DNA from 3 places in the Pseudoalteromonas sp. P1-26 genome. Region 2 is predicted to be linked to each of the others. Evidence: predicted binding sites of a transcription regulator. Region 2 holds the regulator's gene; each other region holds the start of a gene.
The links. Region 2 encodes sigma-54, which starts transcription at its own class of promoters, with help from an activator protein. Its sites were predicted from a motif close to GTTGGCACGNNNNTNGNNT; they were not measured.
Positions count from the first base shown of each region.

Region 1: a site for sigma-54 is predicted at 3,389-3,407, ahead of flgJ (flagellar assembly peptidoglycan hydrolase FlgJ). Genes of this name have one in related genera too.
Region 3: a site for sigma-54 is predicted at 9,461-9,479, ahead of flgB (flagellar basal body rod protein FlgB). Genes of this name have one in related genera too.

Region 1 covers NZ_LKDX01000002.1:159,070-170,162, forward strand. Annotated here, with positions in the region: gene AN394_RS02090 (flagellar basal body rod protein FlgF) at 1-634, shown strand, start outside; gene flgG (flagellar basal-body rod protein FlgG) at 656-1,444, shown strand; gene flgH (flagellar basal body L-ring protein FlgH) at 1,460-2,143, shown strand; gene AN394_RS02105 (flagellar basal body P-ring protein FlgI) at 2,156-3,250, shown strand; gene flgJ (flagellar assembly peptidoglycan hydrolase FlgJ) at 3,445-4,413, shown strand; gene flgK (flagellar hook-associated protein FlgK) at 4,427-6,436, shown strand; gene flgL (flagellar hook-associated protein FlgL) at 6,439-7,671, shown strand; gene AN394_RS02125 (flagellin) at 8,019-8,981, shown strand; gene AN394_RS02130 (flagellin) at 9,411-10,376, shown strand; gene AN394_RS02135 (flagellin) at 10,539-11,093, shown strand, end outside.
Region 2 covers NZ_LKDX01000003.1:154,624-165,716, forward strand. Annotated here, with positions in the region: gene AN394_RS03390 (BolA family protein) at 1-143, opposite strand, end outside; gene AN394_RS03395 (lipid asymmetry maintenance protein MlaB) at 149-442, opposite strand; gene AN394_RS03400 (phospholipid-binding protein MlaC) at 435-1,112, opposite strand; gene mlaD (outer membrane lipid asymmetry maintenance protein MlaD) at 1,115-1,663, opposite strand; gene mlaE (lipid asymmetry maintenance ABC transporter permease subunit MlaE) at 1,677-2,456, opposite strand; gene AN394_RS03415 (ATP-binding cassette domain-containing protein) at 2,449-3,267, opposite strand; gene AN394_RS03420 (calcium/sodium antiporter) at 3,516-4,484, shown strand; gene AN394_RS03425 (KpsF/GutQ family sugar-phosphate isomerase) at 4,488-5,459, shown strand; gene kdsC (3-deoxy-manno-octulosonate-8-phosphatase KdsC) at 5,463-6,014, shown strand; gene lptC (LPS export ABC transporter periplasmic protein LptC) at 6,011-6,565, shown strand; gene lptA (lipopolysaccharide transport periplasmic protein LptA) at 6,555-7,076, shown strand; gene lptB (LPS export ABC transporter ATP-binding protein) at 7,073-7,798, shown strand; gene AN394_RS03450 (RNA polymerase factor sigma-54) at 7,914-9,410, shown strand; gene hpf (ribosome hibernation promoting factor) at 9,438-9,725, shown strand; gene ptsN (PTS IIA-like nitrogen regulatory protein PtsN) at 9,729-10,181, shown strand; gene rapZ (RNase adapter RapZ) at 10,182-11,027, shown strand; gene AN394_RS03470 (HPr family phosphocarrier protein) at 11,041-11,093, shown strand, end outside.
Region 3 covers NZ_LKDX01000002.1:146,305-157,397, forward strand. Annotated here, with positions in the region: gene AN394_RS02015 (zinc-binding dehydrogenase) at 1-496, opposite strand, end outside; gene nhaD (sodium:proton antiporter NhaD) at 678-2,111, opposite strand; gene AN394_RS02025 (glutathione peroxidase) at 2,344-3,072, opposite strand; gene AN394_RS02030 (LysR substrate-binding domain-containing protein) at 3,182-4,081, shown strand; gene AN394_RS02035 (flagellar assembly protein FlgT) at 4,064-5,254, opposite strand; gene AN394_RS02040 (LPP20 family lipoprotein) at 5,365-5,823, shown strand; gene flgN (flagellar protein FlgN) at 5,924-6,355, opposite strand; gene flgM (flagellar biosynthesis anti-sigma factor FlgM) at 6,348-6,668, opposite strand; gene flgA (flagellar basal body P-ring formation chaperone FlgA) at 6,747-7,451, opposite strand; gene AN394_RS02060 (chemotaxis protein) at 7,594-8,526, shown strand; gene AN394_RS02065 (protein-glutamate O-methyltransferase CheR) at 8,548-9,378, shown strand; gene flgB (flagellar basal body rod protein FlgB) at 9,514-9,924, shown strand; gene flgC (flagellar basal body rod protein FlgC) at 9,927-10,358, shown strand; gene AN394_RS02080 (flagellar hook assembly protein FlgD) at 10,372-11,055, shown strand.

The DNA.
Region 1 (11,093 bases), on a different contig from region 2:
GCAAGCCTTCGGTGAAGGTCTGCCATCTAGGGTGTTTGCAATGCAAGAACGCCCTGGATCTAATATGGAATCGGGTGGTTTTGTTGAAACTGGCCGCGAGCTTGATATCGCGATGAGTGACCGTGGTTGGTTGAGTGTACAAGATGCATCAGGCAATGAGGCGTACACCAAAACTGGCACATTAAACATTACTCCAGATGGCGCGTTGATCACTAGCCATGGCCGTCAAGTAATTGGCGAAGGTGGTCCAATCATTTTGCCATTACCTATCGAGAAAGTTGAGTTTAGTGAAGACGGTGCTATTCAGGTTCGCCCACAAGGTGCGCCAGCTAACTTTTTGGAAGTGGTTGATCGCTTAAAAGTGATTGAGGCTGATAACACTCAGCTTGAAAAAGGTAATGACGGTTTATTTCGACCAAAAGAAGACATGTTGGTCAATGACCTTTGTGGTTTTTGTGATATTTCACCAAACGTAAAGGTACTGTCGGGTACGCTTGAAATGTCGAACGTAAACCCAGTGCATGAAATGGTCGACATGATCAGCAATCAACGCCAATTTGAATTACAAGTTAAATTAATGAAAACAGCCGAAGAGCTCGACGAGCGTCAAGATCAGCTGTTACGCATTGTTTAAGATGACTGAGAGGGTAGAGTTATGAATCCTGCATTATGGATCAGTAAAACCGGGCTTGACGCCCAGCAAACCGATATTTCGGTGATCTCAAATAATCTCGCGAATGCCAGCACGGTCGGTTACAAAAAAAGCCGCGCCGTATTTGAAGATTTACTATATCAAAACATCAATCAACCAGGTGGCCGTTCGTCGCAAGACACTGAAATGCCATCGGGTTTAATGCTTGGTGCCGGTGCAAAAGTGGTTGCTAACCAAAAGAACTTTTCACAAGGTAACATGCTTACCACAGAAAATTCATTGGACTGGATGATCTCAGGTCCTGGCTTTTTTGAAGTGCAATTACCAGATGGCAACATTGCATACTCACGTAATGGTCAATTCACCACTGACGAAGATGGTCGCATTGTAACTTCTGGTGCGGGTTTTCCATTACAGCCAGAAATGAACGTACCAGACGATGCACAATCAATTACTGTTTCGCAAGACGGTGAAGTGTCGGTACGTATTTCAGGACAAGCAGAGAACGTGGTCATTGGTCAGCTAACAATTAGTGACTTTATTAATCCATCAGGTCTTGAGCCTATGGGGCAAAACTTATACACAGAAACCGCTGTGAGTGGCGCACCTGTGCAAGGGAACCCAGGTATCGATGGTTTAGGTACTGTGGTTCAAGGTTCACTTGAAACGTCTAATGTGAATGTAACAGAAGAGCTTGTTAACTTGATCGAAACGCAACGAATTTATGAAATGAATTCAAAAGTGATTTCAGCGGTTGATGAAATGCTTAGTTACATCAATCAACAGCTTTAATGGGTAGGAGGCAGCATGCGTAACATTATCTTAGTCACATCGGCAGCATTAATGCTGGGTGGTTGTATGACAACGCAAAATCATCATGTGGTTCAGGATGACCCTTACTATGCGCCTATGTATCCGGAGCCAACAACAGAGCCAATGGTACCAACGGGTTCGTTGTTTGATAGTTATTCAGCAGATGACTTGTACTCAGATAAAAAGGCATTGCGCGCGGGTGATATCATCACTGTTAAATTGCAAGAATCAACGCAAGCCACCAAAGCGGCAAAAACCGAAACCGACAAAGAAACGGACGCTAGTTTAGACCCTGTTATTGGGCTTGGCGGTAATCCAGTTAACATTGGCGGTGATAGCATTCAGTTTGGTATTGGTTCTGGGGCATCGTTTAAAGGTGATTCAAAGTCTAACCAATCAAATAGCTTATTTGGTGATATATCTGTCAATGTGATGCGTGTTCTACCGAACGGAAATTTGGTTATTCGCGGTGAAAAATGGCTCACTTTGAATACCGGTGAAGAATTTATTCGCCTTGAAGGTTTAGTTCGTCCTGAAGATGTTCAAGCAGATAACACGGTCACATCAAACCGTATTGCTAATGCGCGAATTCAATACTCAGGTAAAGGGCAAATTCAAGAAACGCAAAGTGCAGGTTGGCTGTCTCGTTTCTTTAGTAGTTCGCTTTTCCCATTTTAGAGGAATAAAGTCATGAATGGGTTTAAATACATCATCGCTCTTTGCTTAATTAGCCTGCAGTTTTCTGCACAGGCTGAGCGAGTCAAAGATGTATCTATGGTTGAGGGCGTGCGCGCAAACCAATTAGTGGGTTATGGTTTGGTTGTCGGTTTGCCTGGCACAGGTGAGCAAAGCCGATTTACCCAACAAAGCTTTAAAGCCATGTTAAATGGCTTTGGTATTACCTTACCTGATAGCTTAAAACCTAAGATTAAAAATGTTGCCGCTGTGGCTGTGCATGCAGAGTTACCGGCATTCAGAAAACCCGGTCAAACCATTGATATTACGGTTTCGTCTATTGGTAGTGCGGGTAGTTTACGTGGCGGTACTTTATTACAAACCTTCCTAAAAGGGGTTGATGGCAATACCTATGCGATTGCACAAGGCAGCTTAGTCGTAGGTGGTCTAGGTGCTGAAGGGGCAGACGGTAGCCGTGTAATTATTAACACACCCACAGTGGGTCGTATTCCAAACGGTGCCATTGTAGAGCGTGCTATTAAGAGCCCGTTTATGCAAGGTGACTACATTACCTTTAATTTAAATCGTCCTGATTTCACAACGGCTAAACGCTTAGAGCAAACGATTAATGATTTAGTGGGTCCTGACAGCGCTCAGGCAATCGATGCAGCTTCAGTACGAGTGTTAGCACCGCGTGATGCTTCTCAACGTGTTGCTTATTTGTCGACACTTGAAAACTTAGAGTTTAAGCCAGCAGACACAGCAGCAAAAATTATTGTGAACTCTCGCACAGGCACAATAGTGATTGGCAAAAACGTGAAGCTACAGCCAGCGGCGATTACACATGGTGGTTTAACGGTCACCATTGCTGAGCAGCAAAATGTGTCACAGCCAAATGCTTTAAGTGATGGTGAAACTACCGTTACCAATCAAAGTATTATTGATGTGAACGAAGATGATTCACGTGCTTTTGTATTTAATCCAGGTGTTAATCTTGATGATCTCGTGCGTGCAATCAATGAAGTTGGGGCCGCACCGGGTGATTTAATGGCAATCCTTGAAGCTTTAAAAGAAGCGGGGGCGATAAACGGGCAACTGGTTATCATTTAAATTAAAACGCGCTTTCGAGCGCGTTTTTTGTTTTAGTATTTCTTAAATCATTTAGCACACAAACATCAGCCAAAATCTTGGCTCTGAAGTTACTCCATTCCTGTATCAGTTATTAGCCATTCATTTATAAAGTTTTTTATTGGCGCAATTTTTGCATTTTAATTTTCATTATTAACTATTGTGTCAAAAAGCTGATGGATACAAATCATCTCGACAAGCAAAACTTTTTTGATTTAGGCAACTTAGACTCATTACGTCAAAATGCCTTAAAAAGTGATGCCTCTAGCGATGCGTCAAAAGAGGCGCTGAAAAAAGCGGCGGCACAATTTGAATCTATCTTCACTCAGATGCTGCTTAAAAGCATGCGCAAAGCAAATGAAGCGTTTGAAGATAAAGACAGCCCATTTAATTCAAGCGGCGTTAAATTTTTTGAAGAGATGCATGACCAACAAATGTCGGTTGAGCTTTCATCAAATGGTTCGCTCGGCCTAGCTGACTTGATTGTTCAGCAGCTCTCGCCAGATGGTAAAGAGTTTACACCAGGTTCTGTACTAAGAACGACGGCTGACTTTGATAGTGATAAACGCGCAAACGGTGTCCTTAATAGCACTACTGAGGCTAAGGCTAAACCACAAGCTGTCGAGGATACATCAGCGAACGAGCAATCAGAAAACCGCTTTGAAGATGCTGAGTCTTTCATTAGCTCTGTTTGGGAGCACGCTAAAAATGCGGCTGAAAAAATTGGCTTAAACCCAGCTGTGATGGTTGCTCAAGCAGCCCTTGAAACGGGCTGGGGTAAACACATCATCAGTAAAGCTGATGGCACAAGTAGTAACAACTTATTCAATATTAAATCGGATAGGAGCTGGCAAGGTGATAAAGCAAGCAAAGTCACGCTTGAGTTTGAACAAGGTGTGCCAGTTAAAAAGCAAGCAAGTTTTCGCTCTTATCAATCGATTAAAGACAGTGTGAACGACTTTGTGGATTTTTTAAATGAAAACCCACGTTATCAAGAAGCACTTAATAATACCGCAGAGCCTGCAGCCTTTTTAGATTCGTTACAAAAAGCAGGCTATGCAACTGATCCAAATTATGCCGATAAAATTAAGCAGGTATTGAAGCGCGTTGAGCTTCAAAGCGTCGCTGCTTCATTGGTACGTTAAGGAGTAGACCCTCATGTCATTTAGCTTATATGACATAGCAAATGCCGGTGTAAGAGCTAACTCTGAGCTTTTACAAACCACCAGTAAAAACATCGCCAACGTTAATACCGAGGGCTATGTGCGTGAGCGTACTGAGTTCACAACCATGATCGATAACCAAGTCGGCCGTGGTGAAACGTATCGCTTACTAAATGAATTTGCACAAAAGCAATTAAATAGAGATACCTCTAATAAAGCGTTTTTTGATCAGTTTGTAACTGAAGCAAGCCGTGTAGATAGCTTGTTTTCAGAAGAGTCAAACAGCTTATCAACGAGCGTAAATTCGTTTTTTAACAATGTACAAGAAAGCTTAAATCAACCGTCATCAACAGTAGCTCGTTCACTGGTCATGACGGATGCACAAAATTTGATTGATCAAATGGACAGGTTATCGAGCATTGTGGTTGACCAAAAAGCAGTAGTAAATGAGCAGCTAGAAATCTTTTCAGATGAAGCAAATAACCTGATCCAAAATATCAGTGATTTAAATACCAAGATTGCTTCGGTTCATGGTACTGATCGTGAGTCAGTATCAAGTGGTTTATATAATGAACGTGATAAAGCAATTCGTGATCTATCTGAGCTGATTGATATTGAAACACTCGATGGTAATAACGGCGAGAAACAAGTGTATTTAGGCTCTGGTCAAGCACTTGTCATGCAAAGTGGCACATTTAACCTGTTTTCATTCAGTGGCGATCCTGATCCGAACTTTAAAGAATTAAAACTTGATATAAACGGTGGCAAAGCCGTGCCGCTTGAAGTTGATGTGAGTAAATTGAAAGGCAAAATTGGTGGCTTACTGGCATTTCGTGACGATATTTTAGTTCCAGCGCAAAACCAACTTGGTCAAATGGGCTTAGCATTAGCCGATGCCTTTAACCAACAAAATAGCTTAGGTATGGACGCTAATGGTGAAATTGGTGGCGATATTTTTGCTATTCCAACGGTAGATGCGTTTGGTTATCAAGCGAATACGGGCACATCAACAATGACGGCAACCCTTGAACCTGGTAAAGGCAGCGAATTGCCAGCAAGTGATTTTATTGTGACCTATACAAGCGCAACCACTGTTGAGATTCAGGCAATTGATAATAAAGGTGAACCCATTGGCACCGCATCTACAGCGAATGTGACTGCCGGTGTGATTGACTCATCAACTATTACGGGTGGTGAAGCGTTTGGTTTACAGCTCAACGTATCAGGTGCTGCAAATACTGGTGACCAATTTATGGTTAAGTTGAACTCTCAGGCTGCAACTAGCTTAGAGCTTGCAACTGAACGTCCTGAAGATTTAGCGTTAGCATCACCTATTCGAACTGCGAACGATATCAATAATACCAGTGATGCAAGTATTTCTGCTGGCACAGTGTCCGATATTGACAACTCAACGGGTATTACCGTGGGTCCCCCACCGAGTTTGGCGAATGGCGATATCACACTCGTGAAAACGGCGAATGCTAACGAGTATCAAATTACAGATGGTAACGGTACATCGACGTTTACCATTACACCACCTGCTGAGAATATTCTTGCTCAAGCAGGGGCGCCTTACGATACCTACGGCTTTGACTTTAATATTGAAGGATCACCTGCAACAGGTGACACCTTCACAGTAGAGTTTAACACAGGTGGTTTTGATGATAACCGTAATGGTTTGCTATTGGCCGATTTACAAAATGGTGAGCTAGTGCGTCAAAATGTTGAAGCAAGTAGTACAGCCGATAATCATAAAACGTTTAATCAAGCCTATTCAGGCATTGTCACTGATATTGGTGTAGTGACTAGTCAAGCCCAAACCAATGGTGCGGCCTTTACAGCATTGGCTGATCAGTCTGAAGCTTGGTATGAATCGCTATCAGGTGTAAACCTTGATGAAGAAGCGGCAAACTTACTGCGCTTTCAACAATCGTATGCAGCATCAGCACAGGTCCTTTCAACAGCACGTACTATTTTTGACACCTTATTAAGTGCGGCGAGGTAATTATGCGTATTTCAAATAACATGATGTATAAGAATAACCTTAACTCTATTCTTAACTCACAGCAAAATGTAAACAAAGCGCAAGAGCAGGTTAATACTCAAAAGCGTGTATTGACTGCTGCTGACGATCCTTCGGCTACGGCTCGCGCACTACTTTATACAGATCGCATTCAGGGTAATGAACAGTTCACAAAAAACATTACAATGCTGAATAGCCGCCTAACAACAGAAGAAAGTGTGCTGCAAAATATTAAAGGTGCGCTTGAGTCTGCTTATACTTTATCTATTCAAGCTGGTAATGGTGCGTATAGTGATATCGACCGTGAAGGTATTGCTGAAGAAGTTAAAGCATTGCAAAGTACGGTACTTGATTTGATGAATGCAAAGACCGAAGACGGTAAATTTATCTTTTCGGGTTACCAAGATAATACTCCGTCTTACACCTTTAATAGTACTTCTGGTCGCTATGAATATGGTGGCGATCAGGGGCAACACAAAATCAAAGTGGCTGAAGGTGTAGAAATCAAATCAAGTGACAATGGTTTTGATACATTCGAAAAAGTAAATGCTCGACTAAATGTGGCATCAAACGACGGCACTGTGTCAGGCGGTATCACAAGCTCAAAAATTTATGTTACTGAGCAAGCTGATTTCGATAAATTCCATCAGGCAAATTACAACGCAGACCCTGCCGCAGCCGCAAATGCCAATACACTAAGCTTTATTACTACCACAGGCACACCTAATACATTTGTTGTGCAGCAAGCTGGTGTAACGATTGACAGCGGTAGTTTTGAAAACGGTAAAATTGAATATCAAGGTATGGAGATTTCTGTTTCACCTGTTGCAAATGGCCAAGTTGATGTTGACCTTGAAGCACCACAAAAAGAGAATGCGTTAAATACTTTGGATGACCTGATAGCAGGACTAACCAATCCTGATTTAACTCAAGAAGAGTTTGATCAAGTTTTAGCTGATGCCATCGTACAACTCGATAATGCCAAAAATCAGGTTTCACTTGTTCAGGCCGGTTTGGGTGGTCGCTTAAATACGGCCAAGAAAATCGAACAATCAAACGGTGACTTAGATACTAGCAATAAAGCTGCAAAAGCTGAGCTTGTTGAGCTTGATATGGCTGAAGCGATTACTGAACTCACCAAACAAGAAACATCACTGCAAGCTGCACAGGCAACATTTGGCCGTTTGGCTAACCTCTCATTATTTGATTACTTATAATTTATGTAGGTTAAGCTTATTTAATAAACTTAACCTACAAAACCTTCCTTAAGCTTCACACTTTAAAAGCGTTTTTAGAGCACTCTTTTTAGTATTTATATCTTTAGTAAAACATCGTGATAGCGGCTTTCAAGGTAACCAGATGCCATGTTTAGTTAAAAAGCTAAAATATTTCTCTTTTAAATACAGTGCATTAAATAAAATTTTAAAAATTGTTTAAAAATTCACTAAAGGATTTTTTGAGCGGACCGATAACTTAATTAACCAAGCAGAGTAACAAACAACAGTTACCGCTTAATTAGAGTAAGTTTGAGAGTAAATGATAAGTTTACTTCGGGAGAAATATCATGGCACTTTATGTAAATACAAATGTTAGTTCATTAAACGCTCAAAGACAATTAATGAATTCTGGTAACTCACTTGACACTTCATTCAAGCGTTTATCATCTGGTTTCCGTATCAACAGCGCTGCTGACGATGCGGCTGGTCTACAAATTTCTGACCGTTTAACATCGCAAATTAACGGTCTTAATCAAGGTAACCGTAACGCGAACGACGGTATCTCTTTAGCGCAAACAGCTGAAGGTGCACTAGACGAAGTAACGTCAATGTTCCAACGTATACGTACCCTTGCGCAACAAGCGTCGAATGGTTCAAACACTGATGAAGATCGTTTGGCACTTCAAGAAGAAATTCGTTCTTTAGCATCAGAAGTAAACCGAGTTGCTGAAGATACTACTTTCGGTGGCCAAAATTTACTTGACGGTTCTTACTCAGCAAGTTTCCAAGTGGGTGCTGATGCTGTTCAAACAATTGGCTTCAGCATGAAGGATGTTGGTGGTACAGCTAATACGCTTTCTGCTAACGGTGGTTTTACTATGTCAGGTATTGCTGGTGTTGCTTCTGGTGTGACAGGTAAAGGTATGTCCACTCTTGCTGCAGGAATTAGTGATGTAGGTACAGGTTTGACTGCTGCAACTGTTGGTTTCTCAGCTTTCGGCGCAACTACAATCAGTGTGTCTTCTCAGGTTAATGCACAACAAATCTTGGCTGGTATGGATGCTATGATTGCGGTAGTTGATAAAAAGCGTGCAGAGCTAGGTGCGGTTCAAAATCGTTTCCAGTCAACGATTCGTAACCAAGCTAATATCTCTGAAAACTTAAGTGCAGCTCAATCTCGTATTAAAGATACAGATTTCGCGACTGAAACAGCTAACCTAACTAAGATGCAAATCTTACAACAAGCTAGCCAAACAATCTTGAGTCAAGCTAACCAACGTCCTCAAGCGGCATTAAGCTTACTAGGTTAATAGTTGGGAATTTGAGTCAAAGTGAAGTCAAAACTTTGACTTAAAGAAAAGCGCCTTTGTCTAATGGGGTATTAACAAAGGCGCTAAGATAGGATTATAAAGCGGAGGCGCTCAAAATCCTGACAGTAGTGTTCTAACATTTGTAAGAACATAAAACATAAAGCACAGATTATGCCATAATTTGTGTTATTAAACCCACTCTTAAACTTATCTCTCTTAAGGCTCCTAAATGGAGCCTTTTTATTCCTTTTTTAATCTTAATTAATAGTTGGCCTATTAATTGCTCTCATTACTTCAAGTTAATTAACTAATCAGCAAAGTGGCAGTATTTTGCCCCAGGCGACTTAGATTTGCCGCTGTAAGGGTCACTTTGTCAAATTCACTTTTTAATAAGTGACTTTACTTTGACAGATAAGAAGAGAGTTTATTATGGCTTTATATGTAAATACTAATGTTAGTGCATTAAATGCACAAAGACAGTTGGATAGAACAGGTACAGATTTAGATACTTCGTTTAAACGTCTATCTTCAGGCCTACGTATTAATAGCGCAGCTGATGATGCTGCCGGTTTACAAATTTCTGACCGTTTACAATCACAAATTCTAGGTTTGAATCAAGGTAACCGAAATGCGAACGATGGTATTTCACTTGCGCAAACAGCTGAAGGGGCATTAGAAGAAATTACTTCAAGTTTTCAGCGAATTAGAACCCTTGCACAACAAGCAGCAAACGGTTCAAATACGGATGAAGACAGACTTGCTCTCCAAGAAGAGATTCGTCAGTTATCTGCTGAAGTAAACCGTATTGCTGCAGATACCACATTTGGTGGCCAAAACTTACTTGATGGGAGTTACTCCGCTAGTTTTCAAATTGGTGCTGATGCCGTTCAGACTATCGGCTTTAGTATGAAAAATGTTGGAAGTACAGCTAACTCACTAACTGCAAATAGTGGTTTCACTATGTCGGGTATAGCTGGTATTGCTTCAGGCGTGAGCGGAAAAGGAATGTCTACATTGGTTGCAGGTATTAGTGATATAGGCACTGGATTAACCGCAGCTACAGCAGGTTTTAGCAATATTACTGCAAGCGGAATAAGTGTATCTTCTCAAGTAAATGCTCAGCAAGTGCTCGCAGCTATGGATTCTATGATTGCTGTAGTAGATAAAAAGCGTGCTGAATTGGGTGCTGTACAAAACCGTTTTCAATCGACTATTCGTAACCAAGCGAATATTTCAGAAAACTTATCGGCTGCTAAATCACGAATTAAAGATGCTGATTTCGCAGCTGAAACGGCTAATTTGACTAAAAACCAAATTTTACAGCAAGCAAGCCAAACAATTTTAGGTCAAGCAAATCAAAGACCTCAAGCGGCATTAAGCTTATTACAAGGTTAAAATTTAAAAAATAGTTAAAAAATTTACAAATAAAGCTAAAGCTTTCGCTTTATCAGACGATAACTGATTTAGAGAACTATCAATCTAGGACTCTATGTCGGTTAAATAGCAGGGTAGGGGTATCCCGCTGTTTAGCTATTAAATGATAAAGCGGAGGCTAACATGGCTATCTATGTAAATACTAATGTGAGTTCTTTGAACGCACAGCGTCAGTTGATGAAATCTGGCAACTCCTTAGACACTTCATTCCAGCGATTATCATCTGGCTTACGCATTAATAGTGCGAAAGACGATGCTGCGGGTATGCAAATCGCTAACCGTTTAACAGGACAAGTTAACGGCCTTAATCAAGGTAACCGAAATGCGAACGATGGTATTTCTCTTGCGCAAACAGCTGAGGGTGCACTAGACGAAGTAACATCAATGTTCCAACGTATTCGTACGCTTGCACAACAAGCGTCGAATGGTTCGAATACTGATGAAGACCGTTTAGCACTTCAAGAAGAAATTCGATCATTAGCTTCAGAAGTTAATCGAGTGGCTGAAGATACAACGTTCGGTGGTCAAAACCTTCTTGATGGAACTTATAATGCCAGTTTCCAAGTTGGTGCTGATGCAGTTCAAACAATTAGCTTTAGCATGAAAAATGTTGGTGGTACAGCAAATTCACTAACTGCTAATGGTGGTTTTACTATGTCAGGCATCGCTCAAGTTGCT
Region 2 (11,093 bases):
AACTGTTGCTTCTTCACGCGAGATAAACCATCAAAACACTCACCAACAGCAATCACTTCGTAGTGGCTACCATTTGCTTTAACAATCACTTCATCTAGTTTTAGTTCGTCGCGTAATAACGTTTCGACTTGGCTTGTTTCCATAAATCTCACTCAAATAAGTTTGTGACCTGACCCAATTGCATTAAATTTTGCAGTTGTTCAGGGCTATTTTGCAGTTCAAGGTGAATACCTTGCAGCTTTAATTCTGCGAAAGAGTGAATTAACCAAGCTAAGCCCGCTGTGTCAACCCTAGATAGCCCAGAAAGGTCAAAATACCATGTTTTATGGCTAGAATCTGGCTTGACGTTCAGAAGGCGTTCACGGCCAATTGAATTTCGAGTCAGTTCGCCACTGACTCGAAACTGGTTATCTTCAAGTTGAGTAATCTCGACTTTACTCATCGCCACCATCACCTCTAAATTGCACTGGCAGTTGGCTCTTCTGCTCTAGTAAGTCACTTACATAATCTAGACCATGTTGGCGTAAAATACCTTGTAATTCACTTTGTTTAGCATCAAGCAAACTAATACCTTCTGCGATCATATCGTACGCGCCCCAGTCACCACTGCGGTCTTCACGTACTTTAAAGTCGATTCTGATATCAGGTTTACCGGCTTCAACAATCTTAGTTTTAACAACCACCACATCTTGGCCTTTGAAAGGCTGAGGCGGAGCAAACTCAACGCTTTGATTAGTGTATTGAGTAAACACACCTGCGTAAGTAGCAATTAAATACTTTTGAAAAACGTCAATGAAGCGTTGTAACTCTTTAATCGCTTTCGCTTTTTCCTCTTTATCTTCGATAGCACGCACCTTTGACACGTGATTACCTAGTACGCGCAGTGCAGCATACTTGTAGTCAATGTAAGGCATTAGCTCTTCTTCTACGATAACGCGTAGATGCTCTTTGTCTTTCGCAATAAGAGGTTGGTCTTTAGTAATACGTGCAAAAGTATTATCTGACACTGTACGAACCATTTTGTACGGGTCTTTTAAATCAACCTTAGGTTCAGCGGCTTGTGCGTTTAGGCTAAACAACACAGCAATACATAATAAAAACTTCTTAAACATAATTATTCACCACCCTGGTTGAATAAGAACTGACCGATTAACTCTTCTAAAACAAGCGCTGATTTTGTATCAGTAATGTAGTCACCATCTGCAAGCGCTTTACTCTCAACACCAAATAAATCATCTAGATCTGTATCATGCTCACTTGCTGTTACATCTTCACCCATACAGCGTTGCTCAGCAGATTCAGGAGCAATAACAGGGTTAATGCCTAAGTACTGCTCACCTAAAATACCTGATGTTAAAATAGAGATTGATGTTGTGTCTGAAAACTTACATAAGTAATTTGCATCAATCGCCATATTAACCACAGGCACAAACTCTTTTGGGTGAATAAAGATTGATTCAACTCGGCCAACAACCACACCACCTACTTTAATCGGCGCACGTGCTTTTAAAGAACCAATGTTTTCAAACTTTGCGTTCAGTTGGTAAGTCTCACCACTACCACTAATGCCGGCATTCGCAACTTTAAATGCTAATAATGCAAATGCAGCGATACCAAGGGCTACAAAAAAGCCAACTAATATTTCTAATTTCCGTGAATTCATCTTTATACCCTAATTAGCTGGTAAACATTACCGCTGTTAAAATAAAGTCAAAACCTAATACCGCCAATGACGAGTGCACAACGGTTTCTGTTGTCGCTTTACTGATCCCCTCAGATGTAGGAACACAGTCATAGCCTTTATAAAGTGCAATCCAAGTCACAATCATGGCGAATACAAAACTCTTAATCATGCCGTTCACAATATCTTGTTGGAACGACACTTGCGCTTGCATGATTGACCAGAAGCTTCCTGAGTCAACACCAAGCCAATCAACACCCACTAAATGAGCGCCGATAATAGCAACCGCAGAAAATATTAATGCAAGTAATGGCATACTGATAAAACCAGCCCAAAAACGCGGTGCAATAATGCGTTTAAGTGGATCAATCGCCATCATTTCTAAACTTGATAATTGCTCGGTTGCTTTCATTAAACCAATTTCAGCAGTAAGTGCACTGCCCGCGCGGCCTGCAAACAGTAACGCAGTTACTACAGGGCCTAACTCCCGTAATAAGCTCAATGCCACTAAAGGCCCTAAGCTATCTTCAGCACCATAGCCTACTAATACGGTGTAACCCTGCAGGGCGAGCACCATACCGATGAATAAGCCTGACACCATAATGATTAAAAGAGATTGCGAGCCCACCATATATAATTGGCGAACAAGTAAAGGCGTGCCTTTTTTGAAGTTCGGCACATTAACGAGTGCACCAAACAGCATCTGAGTTGAACGGCCAAGCGCGGCAAAGCGCCCTAATGTTTTGTGACCTAACTTCTGGAATAGATCAAGCATTATGCACTCCTAGTAATTCATCATCATACGCAGGAGCTGGGAAATGGAATGGTACAGGACCATCCGATAAACCATTTAAGAACTGTTGCACAAGCTCAGATTCATGGTTTTGCATTTGCTCTGGTGAACCTTCGCCTATCACCCCTTGATCAGCAATGATGATCACGTGATCAGCAATGCTCATAACCTCTGTTACATCATGGGTCACGATAAGTGATGATAAACCTAGCACCTCATTCAGTGATTTAATTAGCTTAACTAACACACCCATAGAGATAGGATCTTGGCCAGCAAATGGCTCATCGTACATGATAAGCTCTGGATCAAGAGCAATTGAACGCGCTAAAGCAGCTCGGCGAGCCATACCACCAGAAAGCTCAGACGGCATTAAGTCTTGTGCACCACGTAAGCCGACAGCTTGTAATTTCATTAAAACGACAAGACGGATTAAATCTTCGCTGAGTTGAGTATGTTCGCGCAAAGGAAAGGCGATATTGTCAAACACTGACATATCGGTAAATAAAGCGCCACTTTGAAACAGCATACTCATTTTGGTGCGGGCAGCATAAAGTTCCTTGCGAGTCATGCCAGGAATGCTGTTGCCTTCAAATAAAATGTCACCAGAATCAGGTTTAAGCTGACCGCCAATTAAGCGCAACATGGTGGTTTTACCAATGCCGCTTGGTCCCATGATAGCGGTAATCTTGCCTTTCGGAATGTTAAAACTCATATTTTTATATATGATTCTATCGCCCCGTGAAAAGGTTACATCCTTGATTTCTACTATTGATTGCGACAAGTCGCTCTCCATAACGTTTTTCACTAGTTTTGCCATTTTAAGGGTTTTTTAGTCAAGATGGAAAAAACAAATCGTAAAATTTTGTAATATTTTCTATCAATAAATTCTAAAGCTAGCTGCAAAGAGCTTAACGAAACCTGAAATTTAGTTTCCTTGCTAAGCACGCTTTATGCTCGCCAGCCCATTCTTTTACTTATACTTTCAGGTTCGCTTTTGTTACTATTTGCAGTCATCTGTATAAGTAATGTTGGCGTATCACAATGGTGACTTCTTTTGTCATTTTAATTATTGGTTTTGCTGCACTCGTTTGGAGTGCCGATCGGTTTGTTTATGGGGCGGCTGCACTCGCAAAAAATATGGGGATCCCCACCCTAATCATTGGTTTAACCGTTGTTGCTATGGGCTCATCAGCCCCTGAAATGATGGTATCTGCGTCGGCAGCACTTGCTGATAAAACAGATACTGCGGTAGGTAATGCGGTCGGTTCTAACATTACTAACATCTTACTTGTACTTGGTGTCACAGCTTTACTACGCCCTCTTTCAGTATCTTCAATGACACTTAAACGCGAAATGCCGCTGGTACTGTTAATCTCAGTAGCCGCTTGGTATGTGTTCTCAGATAACTATTTTTCGTTCGCTGAAGGCATTGCCTTGATGATTGCTTTTGCTGTGTTTATTGGTGGTTTAGTTATTGTTTCTCTGCGTGCTAAAAACCAAGATGACCCATTTGTCAGCGAAGCATGTGAAGATGTTCCGAATGATGTCAGTACCAAATCTGCCGTATTTTGGTTAGTCATCGGCATGATTTTATTACCAATTAGTTCACACTTTTTAGTTGAATCAGCCGTTGATATTGCGAAATATTTTGGTCTATCAGACCTTGTAATAGGTTTAACCATAATTGCTATTGGTACCAGCCTACCAGAGCTGGCGGCCTGTATTGCTGGGGTATTAAAGAACGAAGACGATTTAGCGCTCGGGAATATCGTTGGCTCAAACATTTTCAATTTACTCGCCGTATTACCACTTGCGGGTATTATCAACCCATCAATTATTGACCCTTCTGCGGCAAACCGCGATGCACTTATCATGATTGCAGCAACGATTGTATTGATTGCCATGTCATTGAACTTTAAAGGTGCTCGTCGTATCAATAGAGTAGAAGGTTGCTTCTTGTTAATCGCATTTATTGCATATCAGGGCTATATTTTCAGCCAAGTAGGATAATTAATGACACAACCTAGCTTTATCGCGCAGGGTAAGCGCGTACTCGAAATTGAAGCACAAGCTTTACAAGAAATTGAGCAATATATAAATCAAGATTTCGATAACGCTTGCCAATTAATGTTCCAATGTACAGGTCGTATTATTGTGATTGGTATGGGCAAGTCTGGCCACGTTGGTAATAAAATTGCGGCGACCCTTGCAAGTACTGGCACACCGGCATTTTTTGTTCATCCTGGCGAAGCAAGCCACGGTGATTTAGGCATGATCACCCGTGATGATGTGGTGATGTGTATTTCGAACTCAGGCGAAACCAGCGAAGTACTTAGCATTATTCCTGTTATCAAGCGCATTGGCGCAAAAATGATTTCACTAACAGGCAACCCAGACTCAACCATGGCAAAACTGTCTGATGTACATGTGTGCATTAAAGTAAGCCAAGAGGCATGTCCATTAGGCCTTGCGCCAACTGCAAGTACCACAGCGACCTTGGTTATGGGTGATGCAATAGCGGTTGCGTTACTTGAAACCCGTGGTTTCACAGCCGATGATTTTGCGCTTTCGCACCCGGGTGGCAGCTTAGGTAAACGTTTATTGCTTATATTAGATGATGTGATGCACGCAGGCGACGCCACGCCAATCGTTCGCGAAACCCAAAGCATTAAAGACGCACTAATCGAAATGTCAGCCAAGGGCCTTGGTATGACCGCGGTGATTGGTGCAGATGAAAAGTTAGTCGGATTATTCACTGATGGTGACTTACGCCGTATTTTAGAACAGCGCACCGATATCCATAACACGGCAATTAGCCAAGTGATGACTCGTTCATGTACAACTGCTCGCCCTGATATGCTTGCAGCTGAAGCTTTAAATATTATGGAACGTAAACGTATCAATGGTTTAATTGTGGTAGATCAAAGTAATACGCCAATTGGTGCCCTTAATATGCAAGACCTATTAAAAGCAGGAGTTCTTTAAGCAATGACATTCGCCGAGCTATACCAGCCTCTTAGCCCTGATGTGAGTCAGCGCGCACAAAAAGTAAAATTGCTAATCTGTGATATAGATGGTGTTTTTTCTGATGGCCGAATTTATTTAGGTAATGATGGCGAAGAGCTTAAAGCATTTAATACTAAAGATGGCTTTGGTATTAAAGCGCTCATTAATAGTGGCTTTGAAGTGGCTGTGATTACTGGCCGCCATTCACAAATAGTTCAGCAGCGAATGACTAGCCTAACAGTTCAGCACATTTATCAGGGACAAGAAGATAAGCTGATTGCTTATCAAGAGTTAAAAGATAAACTGGGGCTGACTGATGAACAAATTGCCTATATTGGTGATGATGGTCCAGACTTACCAGTAATGGAAAAAGTAGGGTTTGCTGTTGCTGTAAACGACGCACACCCACTGATTAAAAAGCTGGCTCATTACACCACATTATTACCAGGTGGCTTTGGAGCTGTGCGTGAATTAACTGATTTACTCATGTTAGAAAACGGTAAGCCGTTAACTAGCGATGGAACCAGCGCATGAATATAGCCCGTATTTTACTGAGTATTGTTTTTGTTTGTTGCATGGTGTGGTTATGGTACCCGTACTTTAACCAATCAACAGACACAATAACTAGTGAAGACGAGATCATCGCAACACCTGATTACACTGCTGTGGCGTTAAAGCAAACAGCGTATGATGAGCAAGGCAAAATTAGTCATAAAGTGGCTGCTGCTAAAATGGAGTTGTATCAACAATTAGGGTTTACCTTTTTTGAGCAACCTATTTTTACTATTTATGGCGACCAGCATGTTTGGCAAGTAAAAGCCAAAGAAGCCACATTGTATGAAAACGATCAGCTGATTTTTGAAGGGGATGTAGTTGCTAAAAACTTAACCCACAACGGCATGATTGAAGATATAAAAGCAGAAAACATTAATGTCGATATTGATAAAATGACCATGTTTTCTAAGCAACCTGTGACACTAACAGGACCGAATTTAAAGATTACCGGTAAAGGCTTAAAAGCCGATTTAAAAACCGAAATTGTTGAGTTAACTAACCATACACGAACCATATACTATGACCAATAAACTGAAGAAATTACTCCTGATCCCAAGCTTATTGATTGCCTTTTCGGGCGCAGCTGCCGAGCAAACAGGCGCTCAAATTAGCATTAGCTCAGATCGCCAAGTAGGTAAACTAAAAGATGGCGTTGGCATATTTGAAGGTAACGTAGAGATCGTGCATGGTAATCGTCGTATTACCGCTGAACGCCTTGAAGCACACGGCGGTGACACCGAGGGTACAGTAGAGTTAATTATTGCCACAGGTAAGCCTGCTTACTTCGAAGAAAAGCAAACTGATGGCACCGTGATGAGCGCCAGCGCCGAAGAAGTTCGTTATGATGTTGCAAAACGCTTCTTAACCTTAAATGGTGAAGCTGAAGTTACTCAAGCTGGTCAAAAAGTGACAGCAAAAAGCATTACCTATGATATGGCACAGCAGCTGATCAGTGCTGAAAAAGACGAAAACTCAACAGATCGTGTACACACTATTTTAGTGCCTGTTGAAAATAAAAAAGACAATAAAGGCCAACCATGAGTACATTAAAAGCAGAGCTTTTAGCTAAGAGCTATAAAGGCCGCCAAGTGGTTAAAAATGTCGGTCTTGAAGTTGAAGCGGGCAGCATTGTTGGCTTGCTTGGCCCAAATGGTGCGGGTAAAACCACCACCTTCTATATGATTGTAGGCCTAGTTCCAAGCGACAAAGGTAAAATCAGCATTGATGATAACGATATTACCCTTTTGCCAATGCACAATCGTGCCCGCTTAGGTATCGGCTATCTGCCACAAGAATCGTCAATTTTTCGAAAGTTAACGGTTTACCAAAACTTGATGGCTATTTTAGAAACCCGCAAAGATCTAAACAAAGCAGGTCGCGAAGAAACACTAAATAGCTTACTCGATGAATTCAGCATCCAACACATTCGCGATAGCCAAGGTATGGCGCTGTCAGGTGGTGAACGCCGCCGCGTTGAAATTGCCCGTGCATTAGCCGCTAATCCTAAATTTATTCTTTTAGATGAGCCTTTTGCTGGTGTTGATCCGATTTCAGTGTTAGATATAAAGAAAATTATTGAGCACCTAAAAAATCGTGGTATCGGTGTACTAATTACTGACCATAATGTTCGAGAAACCCTTGATGTTTGTGAAAAAGCCTACATTGTTTCTCATGGGGAGCTAATTGCATCAGGCACACCTGAGCACGTATTAGCAGACCAAACTGTACGCGATGTATATCTAGGCGAGCAATTCAGGCTGTAACCATTACGCCAGCGACTAGAGCATCTGCTAGACTAATAACAATGACAATAAATCGATAATGACTTAACTGTGTTTGCACAGTTATCGATAACTTTAAAAGGATTGTTAGGGATACATGAGGCAATCATTACAGCTGCGCATGGGCCAGCAACTTACAATGACTCCACAACTGCAACAAGCTATTCGTTTGTTGCAGCTCAGTACATTGGATCTCCAGCAAGAAATTCAAGAAGCGCTTGATAGTAATCCCCTACTTGAAGTGGAAGAAGCGGATTACAATGAAGAAAGCACCGGCAAGAATGAGCAAAAAGCGGAGTCTGACGATGTGCAAGTCAGCGCGTCTGCCGAAGAAGCACCTAGCGAGTACGAGCAAGAAAGTAGTGATGCTCTCAATAAAGACACCGTAAGCGATGACTTAGCCATGGATGTTACTTGGGATGAGTACATGAGTGCCGCCCCTTCAACATCATCAGGGCCAATGCCTGAAGATGAGTCTATCTATCAAGGTGCATCAACCGAAACTCTTCACGAATACCTAATGTGGCAATTACAGCTCACGCCATTTAGCCCTACTGATGAAGCGATTGCTGTCGCAATTGTAGAAGCTATCGATGATTCAGGTATTTTAACGGTAAGCTGTGAAGATATCGTCGAAAGCTTTAATCAAAATAACGATGAAGAAGAAATCGAACTTGATGAAGTCGAAGCGGTCTTAAAAAGAATTCAGTTATTTGATCCTGTGGGTATTGGCGCGCGCAGTTTACAAGAATGTCTGTGCATTCAGCTACGCCAATTCGATGCCGATACGCCATATTTAGCTGAAACTAAAATGGTTTTATCTGAGCATATCGAATTATTAGCGAGTCGCGACTATCGAACTTTGATGAAAAAGACTAAGCTTAAAGAAAACGAGCTTAAAGAAGTGATGACGCTCATCCACAGCTTAAATCCTAAGCCTGCGGATAGCATAGTACGCGAAGAATCTGAGTACGTTATACCTGATGTATCAGTGAAAAAAGTGAAAGGCCGCTGGGTAGTCGAGTTAAACCCAGATTGTATGCCAAAGATTAGAGTGAACAGCCAATATGCAGCTATGTCTCGCTCTGTTAAATCAAGTAGCGACAGCCAATTTATTCGCTCTCACTTACAAGAAGCAAAGTGGTTTATTAAGAGCTTAGAAAGCCGTAACGATACGCTATTAAAGGTGACCAACTGTATCGTTCAACAACAACAAGCTTTCTTTGAGCATGGCCCTGAGGCAATGAAGCCGATGGTGCTAAATGATGTTGCTGAAATGGTCGAAATGCATGAATCGACGATTTCACGGGTAACAACGCAAAAATATATGCATACCCCACGGGGTATTTTTGAGTTGAAATATTTCTTCTCAAGCCATGTCAGCACCGAAAATGGTGGTGAGTGTTCTTCTACAGCAATACGCGCTTTAATCAAGAAGTTAGTCGCTGCAGAAAACTCAGCTAAACCATTGAGTGATAGCAAAATTGCAGATATATTGGCTGAGCAAGGAATTAAAGTAGCTAGACGTACAATTGCAAAATATCGTGAGTCTCTAGCAATACCTCCGTCTAATCAGCGTAAGAGTCTGATTTAGACGTTTTACATAGAAGGAAAAATGCTTATGCAACTAAATTTAACTGGTCGTCATGTAGAAATCACAGATTCATTAAGAGACTATGTAAACACCAAGTTTGCAAAACTAGAAAGGCATTTTGACCATATTAATAATGTTCATGTCATTCTAGATGTAGAAAAATTAAGCCAAAAAGCAGAAGCAACTTTACATGTAAACGGAGGCGAATTATTCGCTTCTACAGAACATCAAGATATGTACGCAGCCATTGACTCACTGATCGATAAACTTGATCGCCAAGTCATTAAACACAAAGAGAAATTAGCTCGACATTAAATTATGAAACTAAGTTCACTTACTAACCAGGACTGCAGCAAAGCTGCGGTCCTTTTTAATAGCAAAAAAAGAATTCTTGAATATATCAGCGAACTGGCCCACCAGCAGCTTCCTCATTTATCGCAACAAGATATCCTAGATGCTTTACTCAACCGAGAAAAACTAGGTAGCACCGGCATTGGCCGAGGTATTGCTATTCCACATGGCCGAATGAGCGGCGCAGATGAGCCTCATGCATTTGTGATAGTGAGTGAATCCCCTATTAATTTTGATGCAATTGATAATCGTCCAGTTGATATTTTTGTGGCACTCATCGTACCAGATGGTGACTGTCAGCTTCACCTAAAGACCTTATCAACAATTGCTGATAGACTTAAAGATAAAGAATTTTGTAAACAGCTGCGTAGTGCTACTACCGATCAGCAACTGTTTCAGGTCATATCAGCAGAGGCATAAATGGAATTAATAATTATCAGCGGTCGCTCAGGCTCAGGTAAATCGGTCGCTTTACGAGTACTTGAAGACTTAGGCTATTATTGCGTTGATAATATTCCGGTTAATTTACTGCCTTCGCTCGTACGTAGTGTGTCTGATAACTACGATAAAATAGCGGTCAGTATCGACGTACGTAACTTACCGAAAGAGCAGCAAGAATTTAATGATATTCTTGAGTACCTGCCAGGTTTCGCAAACCCAACACTATTCTATTTAGACAGTGATGACCAAACTCTGATCAAACGCTTTTCAGAAACACGCCGCTTGCATCCACTATCTATTGATTCTTTGCCGCTTGATCTGGCCATTAAACAAGAAAAAATCCTGCTTGATGTGTTGATCACTCGCGCTGACTTTATGATTGATACCACTGATCTGAGTGTTCATCAGTTAGCAGAATCAATTCGCGAAAAGATTTTAGGTAAAAAAGATAAAAAGCTAATTATTACTTTTATGTCGTTTGGCTTTAAGCATGGTATTCCAAAAGAAGCTGACTACGTTTTTGATGCACGCTTTTTACCTAACCCACACTGGGAACCTGATTTAAAGCCACTAACTGGCCTTGATCAACCAGTAAAAGATTACCTAGCTAGCCACAGCATAGTGCAAAAGTTCACTTGGCAAATACAAACCTTTGTGCAAACTTGGTTGCCACATTTAGAGCGTAATAACCGCAGTTACCTGACCATTGCTATTGGTTGCACCGGCGGCCAGCATCGCTCTGTTTACTTAGCGCAAACAATTGGTGAGAGCTTTGCCAAAAGCCATGCTAATGTAAAAATTCGCCACCGCGAACAAGACATTTAATTAGGCACCAACAATGCACGCTGAAGATACCTTTTTAATTCAAAACAAACTTGGCTTACATGCTCG
Region 3 (11,093 bases), on a different contig from region 2:
TATGCATTTGTGAGCGGTTTACTGCGTGCAGGCCAACAGCAAGTGGTTCTGTAATGGCTGCCGCTTCTGATGGAACAGCATCAGGGATAGGTAATATTAAGGCTTCATCAACAATAAAGTATTCAGAGTAGGCACCATATAGCCCAGGGGTTACACCTACGCCAGCGCCGCCAGCAGAAAGTAAAATAGGCACAGAGGTTACGCGGGTGCCTTTAGCTAATTCGCCTTTAGTATTTGGGCCGTAGCTAACGATTTCTGCCGCGTACTCATGGCCTAATAACACTTCTTGGTCATCGCCTGCATCTTTAGCCATGATGCCAAGGTTTTTATAGATATCGAATACATCGCTGGTGTGGCGGGTTATATGAATATCAGAACCGCAAATACCGCAAGCTAGGCTTTTTACCAGTACTTGGCCGGGTCCAGGTGTAGGAATATCAATTTGTTTTACATGCAGCTTGCCATTTTGCATGGCAACAGAATTCATTTGGCTCATATGTGTGTCCTCAATTCACCTTATTTGTGAATTATTAGACTAAAGTAAAGCGCCTGCCTTAATCTTGACTTTTTACGACAAAAACACAGCTTATTACGACATGCCTGTTTATAAACTGCTCATTGTGGAATATTTAAAGTAAAAACCCTCAAAGTGATAAGGGTTTTTACTTTATTAAGTCTTAGCCGAAGTAGGCTGTATTGAGGTATAAATGAGTTAATACTCCAGCAAAGTAACCTAGTAAAATGACCGGCGACCATTTTAAGTGGCTATTAAATGTGTAGATCCCTCGCGCTTGACCCATTAGTGCAACTCCTGCCGCAGAGCCAATTGATAACAGGCTGCCACCAATTCCTGCTGTTAGCGTAATAAGCAGCCATTGACCGTGCGACATATCAGGCATCATTTGTAACACTGCAAACATCACTGGAATGTTATCGACTACCGCTGACATTAAACCAAGAATAATGTTCGCACCGGTAGCAGACCAGTTGTTATAAAGTAAGTCAGAAAGCAGCGCTAAGTAGCCGATAAACCCTAAGCCTCCAACACAAATAACGATGCCATAGAAGAACAAGAGCGTGTCCCACTCGGCTCTCGATACACGGCTAAATACATCAAAAGGAACAACGTTACCTAAGCGAGATAAGCGCTCTTTGTCACCTTCACGCTCTGCCATGGCGCGCTTTCTGGCAAGAGAGCCGGGGAGTGTCACGCGTAAGAAGTAACCAAAAAACTGTAAATAGCCAAGACCCATCATCATGCCCACAACCGGTGGTAAACCAAAGGCGGTTTTTAACACCACCGCGGTGAGTATTGTCAGTAAGAATAAGCACAATATGCGAAGCGCACCGCGTTTAAGTTCAATATCTTCATCGGCCGTATCCGGGTGACGGTTATTGATAAATAAAGACATAACAAATGCAGGAATAATATAGCTGACTAAAGCTGGTAGGAATAAAACAAAAAACTCGGTAAAGGCAACAACATCGGCTTGCCAAACCATCAGTGTCGTGATGTCACCAAACGGGCTGAATGCGCCACCGGCATTTGCGGCTATTACAATATTGACGCACGACATAGCAATGAAGCGGTTATCATTTGCTGCTACCTTCATTACCACTGCACATAAAAGTAGGGCAGTAGTTAAGTTATCGGCTACAGGTGAAATACAAAATGCCAGTACACCGCTTATCCAAAATAATTGCTTGTAGCTAAAGCCTCTAGCAACCAGCCAGCTTCTTAGGCCATCAAATAAACGACGCTCTTCTAGGGCGTTGATATAGGTCATCGCAACGAGCAAAAATAGCATTAACTCCGAAAACTCTAACAAGGCGTGACGAAATGCGTCGGTGCTAAGATCAGATAAGTTTTGTGCACTGTACTGCCAAGCAATAAGGGTCCAAATAATCCCGGCTGCAACCAATACGGGTTTTGATTTGCGTAAGTGAATTTTTTCTTCGAGTATGACGAGCACATAAGCAAAGATAAAAATAACAAGGCATATAATGCCAACAGGATGGGTGAGTAAATCGATAGTACCAGTTGACGCAGCATGAGCTTGGCCACCGAAACATAGCAAGGAAAGGAGCAATCCTTGTGTTAGTTTTTTCATTGTATATTCCAATTAAATCATCTTAATTTCGTTACGGTTTAAGTAAATGTAGCTGCAGACATTTTAGATTCATTCTTTGCTTTATGTAACAAATTGGTAACTAAGATGTTGGTATTTTGAATATAAATACGGGTGATGGCGAGAGCAGACCAGTTATATAATTTATAACTTAATCAATGGTTTGAGGTTTTAAAGTAATAAAGGGCTGCAATTAGCAGCCCCAACTTGAAAATTATGCAAAGTGTTTTTCTAAATCGTCAGAGCCACCAATGTGCTCACCGCCTATGAATACTTGCGGCACTGTCTCACGACCAGAAATCGCTTTTAAACTAGTTAATGAAGCGTGTTGACCTAATACGATTTCTTCGTACACATAACCTTTCGTCTCTAGTAACGCTTTAGCTTTTGTACAGAACGGACAATTAGGCTTGGTAATAATACTCACTGATTCTGGTTTTACCTGTGCTGGGTTAATGTATTCGAGCATGGTATCTGCATCAGATACTTCAAACGGGTCGCCAGGCTTTTGTGGCTCGATAAACATTTTTTCGATAACGCCGTCTTTTACCAGCATAGAATAACGCCAACTGCGCTTACCAAAACCTAAGTCGTTTTTATCGACTAGCATACCCATGCCGTCGGTAAATTCGCCGTTGCCGTCTGGCAATAAAGTGATATTTTGCGCTTCTTGGTTTTGTGCCCATGCATTCATTACGAAGGTATCGTTTACAGAAATACATACAATTTCATCAACACCGTTTTGTTTAAATACAGCCGCAAGCTCGTTATAACGTGGCAAGTGAGTTGATGAACATGTTGGTGTAAATGCACCTGGTAATGCAAATAGCACAACTGTTTTACCTTTAAAAATTTCGTCAGTGGTCATTGATTTCCACTGCTCGTCTACACGTGTTGCGAATGTAACGTTTGGTACTTTTTGGCCTTCGATATTGTTTAACATTGTTTTGATTCCTCTTGATTTGTTGAGTGCCATTATGCGATTTAATTTATGATAGCTCCAATCGTTTGTTTGTATTAGTATGATAGGTAAAAGCTATTGGTGGTGTAATATGAATTTAAAAGACTTTGAATACGTTAAAGCGGTTGCACAATATAAGCACTTCAGAAAAGCAGCTGATGCTTGCTATGTCAGCCAACCGACATTAAGCGGGCAAGTTAAAAAGCTTGAACAAGAGCTGGGAGTTGTTATTTTTGACCGTTCAACAAAGCAAGTCACGTTGACTGTGCAAGGTGAACAACTTCTTAAGCAGATCACACTGATCCTAGATCAAACCCAAGTGCTTAAAGAAATAGCTGCCAGCTCACATGACCCACTAAAGGGTAAAATCAATGTCGGTATTATTCCTACCATTGCACCTTATTTACTGCCAACACTCTTAACTTCTATGAAGCAGGCATTTAGTGAAACCCAGTTTTCATTTATAGAAATGCAAACAGCGCAAACGCTGGTGGCCCTTGATAATGGTGAGATTGATATTGCAATTGTTGCTGATGTTGCCGATTTAGCGCCTTATCATGTGTCACCGCTTTATAAAGAAGACTTTTTAGTTGCGGTTTCTGAGCAACACGCTTTAGCACAACATACTGAAGTTGCCTTAGCTCAATTACATGAATGTGACTTATTAATGTTAAACGAAGGGCATTGCTTTAAGGAGCAAGCTGAGCAATTTTGCTTTTCAGCTGGGGTTGAAGTCTCGAATCAATATAAAGGTAACAGTATTGAAACCTTACTCGCGCTGGTGGCAATGGATGATGGGGTAACCTTTGTTCCTAAGCTTGCATGTACACCACGTGAAGGAGTGAAGTATTTAGCTATAACACCAAACCAGCAACGCCAAGTTGTCATTGCAACTCGTAAGCACTACCCACATATAGCTGGTGTTGAGCAATTAGCTAACTGGCTAAATGCTCATGAAGGCCTACAAGCTCATTTACTCACTAGCAGCTAATTCAACAATATCGTTAATTTGAATGTTAGGCAGTGGTTGCTTATCTATACTCATGGCAACCGCTGATTGCTGATAAAGCTGAGTCACTTTTATTTGATTAAGTGTGGTGATTTTGTGCGGGAGTTTATTACCCTGTGCATCCGTTAGGTAATTATGATGGGCTATATTTAAAATTTGCCCTTGCTCAAGCCCATGCGCCTTACCCAAGTTGATGATTAGTCTGTCGTTTTCGATATGCAGTATTTTACCTTGGGTGGGTAAGCAGGCCATGGCTGCTTGTAAGTCATAGGTTAGGGTTTGGTTTATATCGCTAATAGCTTGGCCATAGTCAGTTGCCCAAAATCGGTCGCTATATACATCGATGATCTCAGTCTTTTTATACGGCCAAATACCTTCTGTTTGGTAGCTTTTTTGCCAGAGCTTTTCGTAAGTGGTGCCATCAAATAAGACGTAATCTACTTTGTATGCACGCTTGAAACTATCATCTTGCCAAAATGCATAATCGTTATTGATCTTATGGTTAACCGATAAATCACGAATACGGCTCAGTAATACATATTGCGAGTTACTGCGGCTAGTGATCTCTTCAAGTAGCGCATTACTGTAATCGTATTGCTGAGTGAAAAAATGATCTACTCGCAACGGCATATTGTAATAGGCTGTCGGTTTAGCTGCCATTTGCGTATTACTTAAGCTGGCATATAAGTGTTCACTAATGGCTTTGTTTACGTCAAAAATTTGGCCCATACGCGCTTGCTCGCGATTGGCGAGTTGGCTTTGTGTCACGGCAATAAATTTGGTGTATTGGTTTGCAGGGCATTCTTCTGCTTGAGCAAAAATATCGAGGCGAAGCGTGATGGCATAGGTGTCGTTATGGCGATCTTCGCTGATCAATTCTATTTTCTGGATTTCACCATGGCTGCTTATTTTTAGCTGATCTTGCGTCAAAACCCCGTCAACTAGTGTCTGTACAGAGCTTACTCGAGCGCCAGAAAACACTAAAGCTTGAGTTATGGCGTCTTTAATGGCGGCAGATTTGGCTTGGCTCGTATCGCCATTTTTTACAACTGCATGGCCTGTAGATTCAAACCACTGCGCTAAGCTATTGTTAGAAAACAAAATTGTAAAGGCTAAGCCAAGGCCTTTTAAGCTGGCTATTGTTTTATTTTTCATGCTGACACCTAGCATTAAAACCAATGAATAACCTAAATGAGCAAGGACTGTACCACAGTGGCATTAAACGTGCATATTTGTAGCCAAAGAGTTTTAAGCGGAAGCAAATTATGCGAGCACTTCTATTCGGTGGGCTGGTTGCCTGCGCAGCATTAACCGGCTGCAGTAGTATTTTTGATAAACATGTAGAATACACTTACATTGAGCCAGATAGCTACCCAGTGCTAAAAGCCGTGGGTTATGCGCCAATTAGTGCTCAACCAGGTAGCAATGAATCGCAGCGTACTCTACTTGCGATTAAAGCCTCAAAGCTTGAAGCTTACCGCGAGCTTGCTGAGCAAGTTTACGGGCAAAGAATTTCCGCAGGCACTACAGTGCAAAACAGCATTGCTCATAATGATCAATTACAAAGCCAAGTACAAGGTGTGATCAAAGGTGCACAGGTTATTAAAACCTATGCAGTAGGGGATACCTACGCAACTGAATTACAGCTTGATATGAAGCGAGTACACGATTTATACATCGGCGAAGTAAAACCGCGCCAAGTGAAAAAAGTAACGTATTATTAGGTGCAACTTAGTATTGGCTTGCTGTATAAGCCCAGCAAATTCTGCAAGCATTAAAAAAGCGCGATAACTTAGTTATCGCGCTTTTTTAATGAAATAGTATTTAGGCTTTCAAGTTGTGAACGATTTTCTTATCGCCTTGAATCACGCTACCGCCTTGGTCGTAGGTCATCGATGATGGTGCGCCGATTAAAATATCTTTAAGTTGCTTAACACTCAACTGTGCTTGATGGGCCGCGTGAGCGTTTACATCGTTTTTCTTTTTGCAGCTTGCTAGGAGAGTATTTACTTGCTTAATAAGTGCACTTACTTCGTCATCTTGCGATTCGTTGTGCGCAACAAGCTTTTGCACTTCTTTATCAATGGTTTGAATTTGTTGGAGCAAAGAGATTTTTTGTTGGGCAATACTCTTTAATCCGTCGCCACGCTTTGCAGCAATGGCTGTCAACTCATCATCTAACAGCGCAGCAATAGACTCCAAGCACGAAACTTGTTGTGTTAATTTGCTAGCTATTAAATGATTATGATCAGCCATAGACATCAAACTCGAATGCAGCGATGTTCTTTGCTAGCTTTTCAGCATCAATTTGGTATTTACCTTCACTGATTGCTTTTTTCAGCTCAGCCACTTTATTGCTATCAAAGCCAGATGATTGCTCTGCTTTTTCTTGCAAAGATTTTAGCTGTTTAGCTTGAGGAGTTAAGCTCACAGAATCTGCACTTGCTTTTGGTGCGGCCGATTTTGCAGCGGCTGCATTAGCATTATCTTTTTGTAAATCAAGCTTTTTTTGCTTGGTATTTGTCAACACAGAAGGCTGTTGTTGACCATTATTGACATTGCTTACCATAATTTTGACCTATACATTACCCAACATATGCCTTTATATCGGCGGGCACAGCGGATACTTTAGCATAAATATAAAAAATTAAATATTTACTTGTACAGACTCGACCCCATCCACACGTGCATTTAATACTTTACCTGATTTTTTGTTTTTTACACGTACTAATTCGTCTAACGTACCATCTTCTAGAGCAATTCCGGTGGTTTTAATTCTTAACCCGCGTAATGAAGCATAGATAGTTACATTATCGCCTTTACAAACCATACAAACTTGGCTCATAACAATAGGTGTGCCGTCACGTAAATTGCGCTTACTGCGACTGCCAATAAGTATAGCCTCATCTTGAACATATTGCGTTCTAACAAATTGCTTTGGCTTCATTTCGAGGCGTAAATGTTCAGGGCGAATGACCTCTCCACGGGCTAAATTAGTGGTAACAACAACCACAGGTTCGAGCTCAATAATGCGCACGTGAACGTATTGGGTCCAACTATTTAAATCTTGGCACTTAAGTTGTACAGTTACCTGCCGATTAAAAGGAGGCTCTGTTGGTAACTCTTTGTTAATTGGTGACTCACATAACCTCTCAGGAATGCGACTATCTAATGGTAAAGCACTAATTTGAGGTGTGGTGTCCAGATCAGGGAGCTGCTCGCTAACAAAATCGATGGCGATTTGTTGAAGTTGCTCGGTATTATAAACTTCTGCCTGTAGTTGTGTTGTAAACAACAGGCTAGTAAGAAAATAAAAAACACTGTATCTTCGGCTTTTTTTTAACAAACTCATATTGTTTCGACTATGCTTATGGTTGAAAACAAGGTATAAATATTTTGCGTCAAAAAACAGACGCTTTGTAACCTTATGTAGCTTTAACACAAAGAAGGCAATTATTGTTCCAGCTCTGATTGTTTATCTTTAGGAGATTGAAATGGCAGGCATTTTAGACTCAGTTAACCAGCGTACTCAGTTGGTTGGGCAAAACCGCCTTGAATTACTATTATTCAAACTCAGAGGGCGACAACGCTTTGGTATAAACGTGTTTAAAGTAAGAGAGGTTCTGCAATGTCCACCACTTACTAACATGCCTAAATCAAATGCGTACATTCGCGGTGTTGCGCATATCCGTGGTCAAACTATCTCTGTTATTGATTTATCGATGGCTGTAGGTGGCCCTGCAATTGAAAATATCAAAGACAGTTTTATCATCATTGCTGAGTACAACCGTTCAGTGCAAGGGTTTTTAGTTGGTGGTGTTGAACGCATCGTGAATATGAACTGGGAAAAAATAATGCCGCCGCCTTCGGGAGCCGGACGTTATTCTTACCTAACTGCGGTCACTGAGATTGAAAACGAATTAGTTGAAATTCTCGATGTAGAAAAGATATTAAACGAAATTTGCCCAGTTAACACTGAAGTGAGTGCTGAAGTAGTTGGTGAAGGTGAGATTCAGCGTGACTTGGGTGAGCGTATTGTCTTTATTGCTGATGACTCTGCAGTAGCTCGAAACCAAGTCAAGCGTGCGCTTGAACCTCTAGGTGTACAAACTGAACTAGCTAAAAACGGAAAAGAAGCACTTTTACGTTTAAGAGAGATTGCTCAGCTCGATTGTCAAAATGATATTACTGAACGTGTTGGTCTATTAATATCTGATGTAGAAATGCCAGAAATGGACGGTTATACCTTAACCGCTGAAATTAAGGCAGATCCAAAATTATCACCTTTGCATGTGATCTTGCATACCTCTTTAAGTGGGGTGTTTAACCAAGCAATGATCGAAAAAGTGGGTGCTGATGATTTTATTGCAAAATTTAACCCAGATGAATTAGCGACAGCTGTGAAGAAGTGGGTTCATTGTGATTAATTATTTATAGGTGGTATTACTTTGGAAAATAAGCATTTACAACAAAGCGAATACGATCAATTCCGCTCTTTTTTAGAGCAACAATGTGGCATTGTGCTTGGCGATAATAAACTTTATCTAGTTAAAAGCCGCCTTGCGCCGCTTATGGCGCGTTTTAATGTTGAGTCTTTATCACAGTTGGTAAGTAAAACACTAAGCCCTCATGAGAGGCAGCTTCGTGCCGCTGTCGTTGATGCGATGACAACCAATGAAACGCTTTGGTTTCGTGACCAATATCCGTTTGAGTTATTGAAAACAAAACTATTTCCTGAACTTAAAGATGTGCGTAGGCCACTAAAAATATGGTCAGCGGCAAGTTCATCAGGACAAGAGCCGTACTCAATTGCCATGTCTGTTGCCGAGTTCCAATCTAAAAACCCAGGTGTATTAAAGATGGGTGCGCAAATTATTGGCACTGATATCTCTAATACCATGCTTGATATGTGCAAGAATGCTGAGTATGACTCGCTGGCGCTCGCTCGTGGCTTGTCGATGGAGCGTCGTCAAAAGTTCTTCAAGGACAGCGGTAATGGAATGGCTCAGGTAGTTGACCCTATACGTAAAATGGTCAGCTTTAGACATTTAAACTTACTCGATTCATATGCCCTAATGGGCAAGTTTGACATCATATTTTGCCGTAATGTGTTGATTTACTTTTCACCAGAAGTAAAAGCTAAAATCATTTCTCAATTTGCTCAAGCTTTAAACCCGAAAGGTTACCTGTTTTTAGGTGCGTCAGAATCAATGGCGGGCTTAAGTGATAGCTTTGATATGGTTCGTTGTAACCCAGGTATCATCTATCAGAAAAAGTAAACTCTCCTTAGCAACCTAGTCCTTAGGTTGCTAAATTTACCTATTTTTCAGTCTCTTATATAAATCAAATTACTCCTAAATTTTTGGCTTAGCTTTTGCATTAACCACTACAGAGTCAATTTTTTGGAGATGGTTATGGCTATCAGTTTTGATAAAGCATTTGGTGTTCATCCTCATGCGATGTTGATCCGTTCACAACGCGCTGAGTTATTAGCGACAAATATCGCTAATGCTGATACGCCGGGCTATAAAGCGAAAGATATCGATTTTGCCTCGGCATTAAAAGCGGCAAAAAGCAACCAACAAGGCGGCAATAGCATGGTAAGAACCGATGCTAAACATATTGCCGGGGGCAGTCGTTTTGTTGGCAGCGCAGAAATGTTTCGTACGCCAAATCAAGCAGATACAGGTGATGGTAACTCAGTCGATATACAAGTGGAACGAAACTTGTATGTACAGAACTCATTAGAGTATCAGGCAAGCCTGCAATTTATGAGTAGTAAAATTAAAGGCCTTAAAAAAGCCCTCGGTAGTCAAGGAGCTTAATCATGAGTTTGTATAATGTTTTTGATATTTCAGCAACCGGTATGAGTGCGCAAAATGTTCGCTTAAATACCACAGCCAGTAATATCTCGAATGCAAATACGATTAGTTCTAGTCAAGATCAGACATATCGAGCGCGCCACCCTGTTTTTGCTGCAGAGTTGACTAAAGCGTCAGCATCACAAAGCAATCCTCAGGGCTCTTCTGTTGGCGTTAAAGTGTTAGGCATTGTAGAGAGTGATAAACCTCTACAAATTGAATATAACCCGAACCACCCAAGTGCGGATGAAAATGGTTATATCTACAAACCTAACGTTAATGTTGTAGAAGAAATGGCAAATATGATTTCTGCCTCTCGCTCTTACCAAACAAATGTGCAAGTTGCTGATGCAGCTAAGCAAATGTTAAGTAAAACACTGTTGTTAGGACAACGGTAACCGAGGATAAGTTATGAGTAACGACATCAGCTCTGCATCATCATCCTATATGGATAGTTTGCGTTGGAATCAAAGTAGTACGCAAACAACTGAAGAAGACAACAACACGCTTTCTCAGGAAGATTTCTTTTCGTTGTTAACACAGCAGTTGTCGTTTCAGGATCCGAGTAATCCTGCTGATAACGATCAAATGATTGCGCAGATGACGAACTTTACCATGGCTGAAGGTATTTCAAACTTAAACGAGAAGTTTGATTCACTCACTGCATCAATGACATCAAATTCTGCGTTACAGGCTTCGACTCTTGTTGGTAAGCAAGCGTTACTTGAGTCTGACACCATTGATTTTGATGGCGAAAATCTAGCTAAAGGGTCGGTGGTTGCAGAAACCGCTGTTGAATCTTTAACGCTAAGAATAACGGATTCATCAGGCCAGTTAGTGCGTACCATTGAATTAGGTTCTCAGTCAGCGGGTGCACTTCGTTTTGAATGGGATGGTAAAGACAATGATGGCAATGTGCTACCTGAAGGTGAATATGACATCAGTGCTGAAGGCTTTGTAAATGGAGACTACAGCAGTATGCCAATGGCGACCTTTAAGAATATTGAAAGTGTCAATATTAATGGCGCAAGCGGCATTATCGTAAATACAAAAGAGGGTGCGGTTAGGCTAACTGATATAGCTGAAATCGCATAAGTAAAAAAGGTTTGGGTTAGCTTAGGCTAAGAGATAGG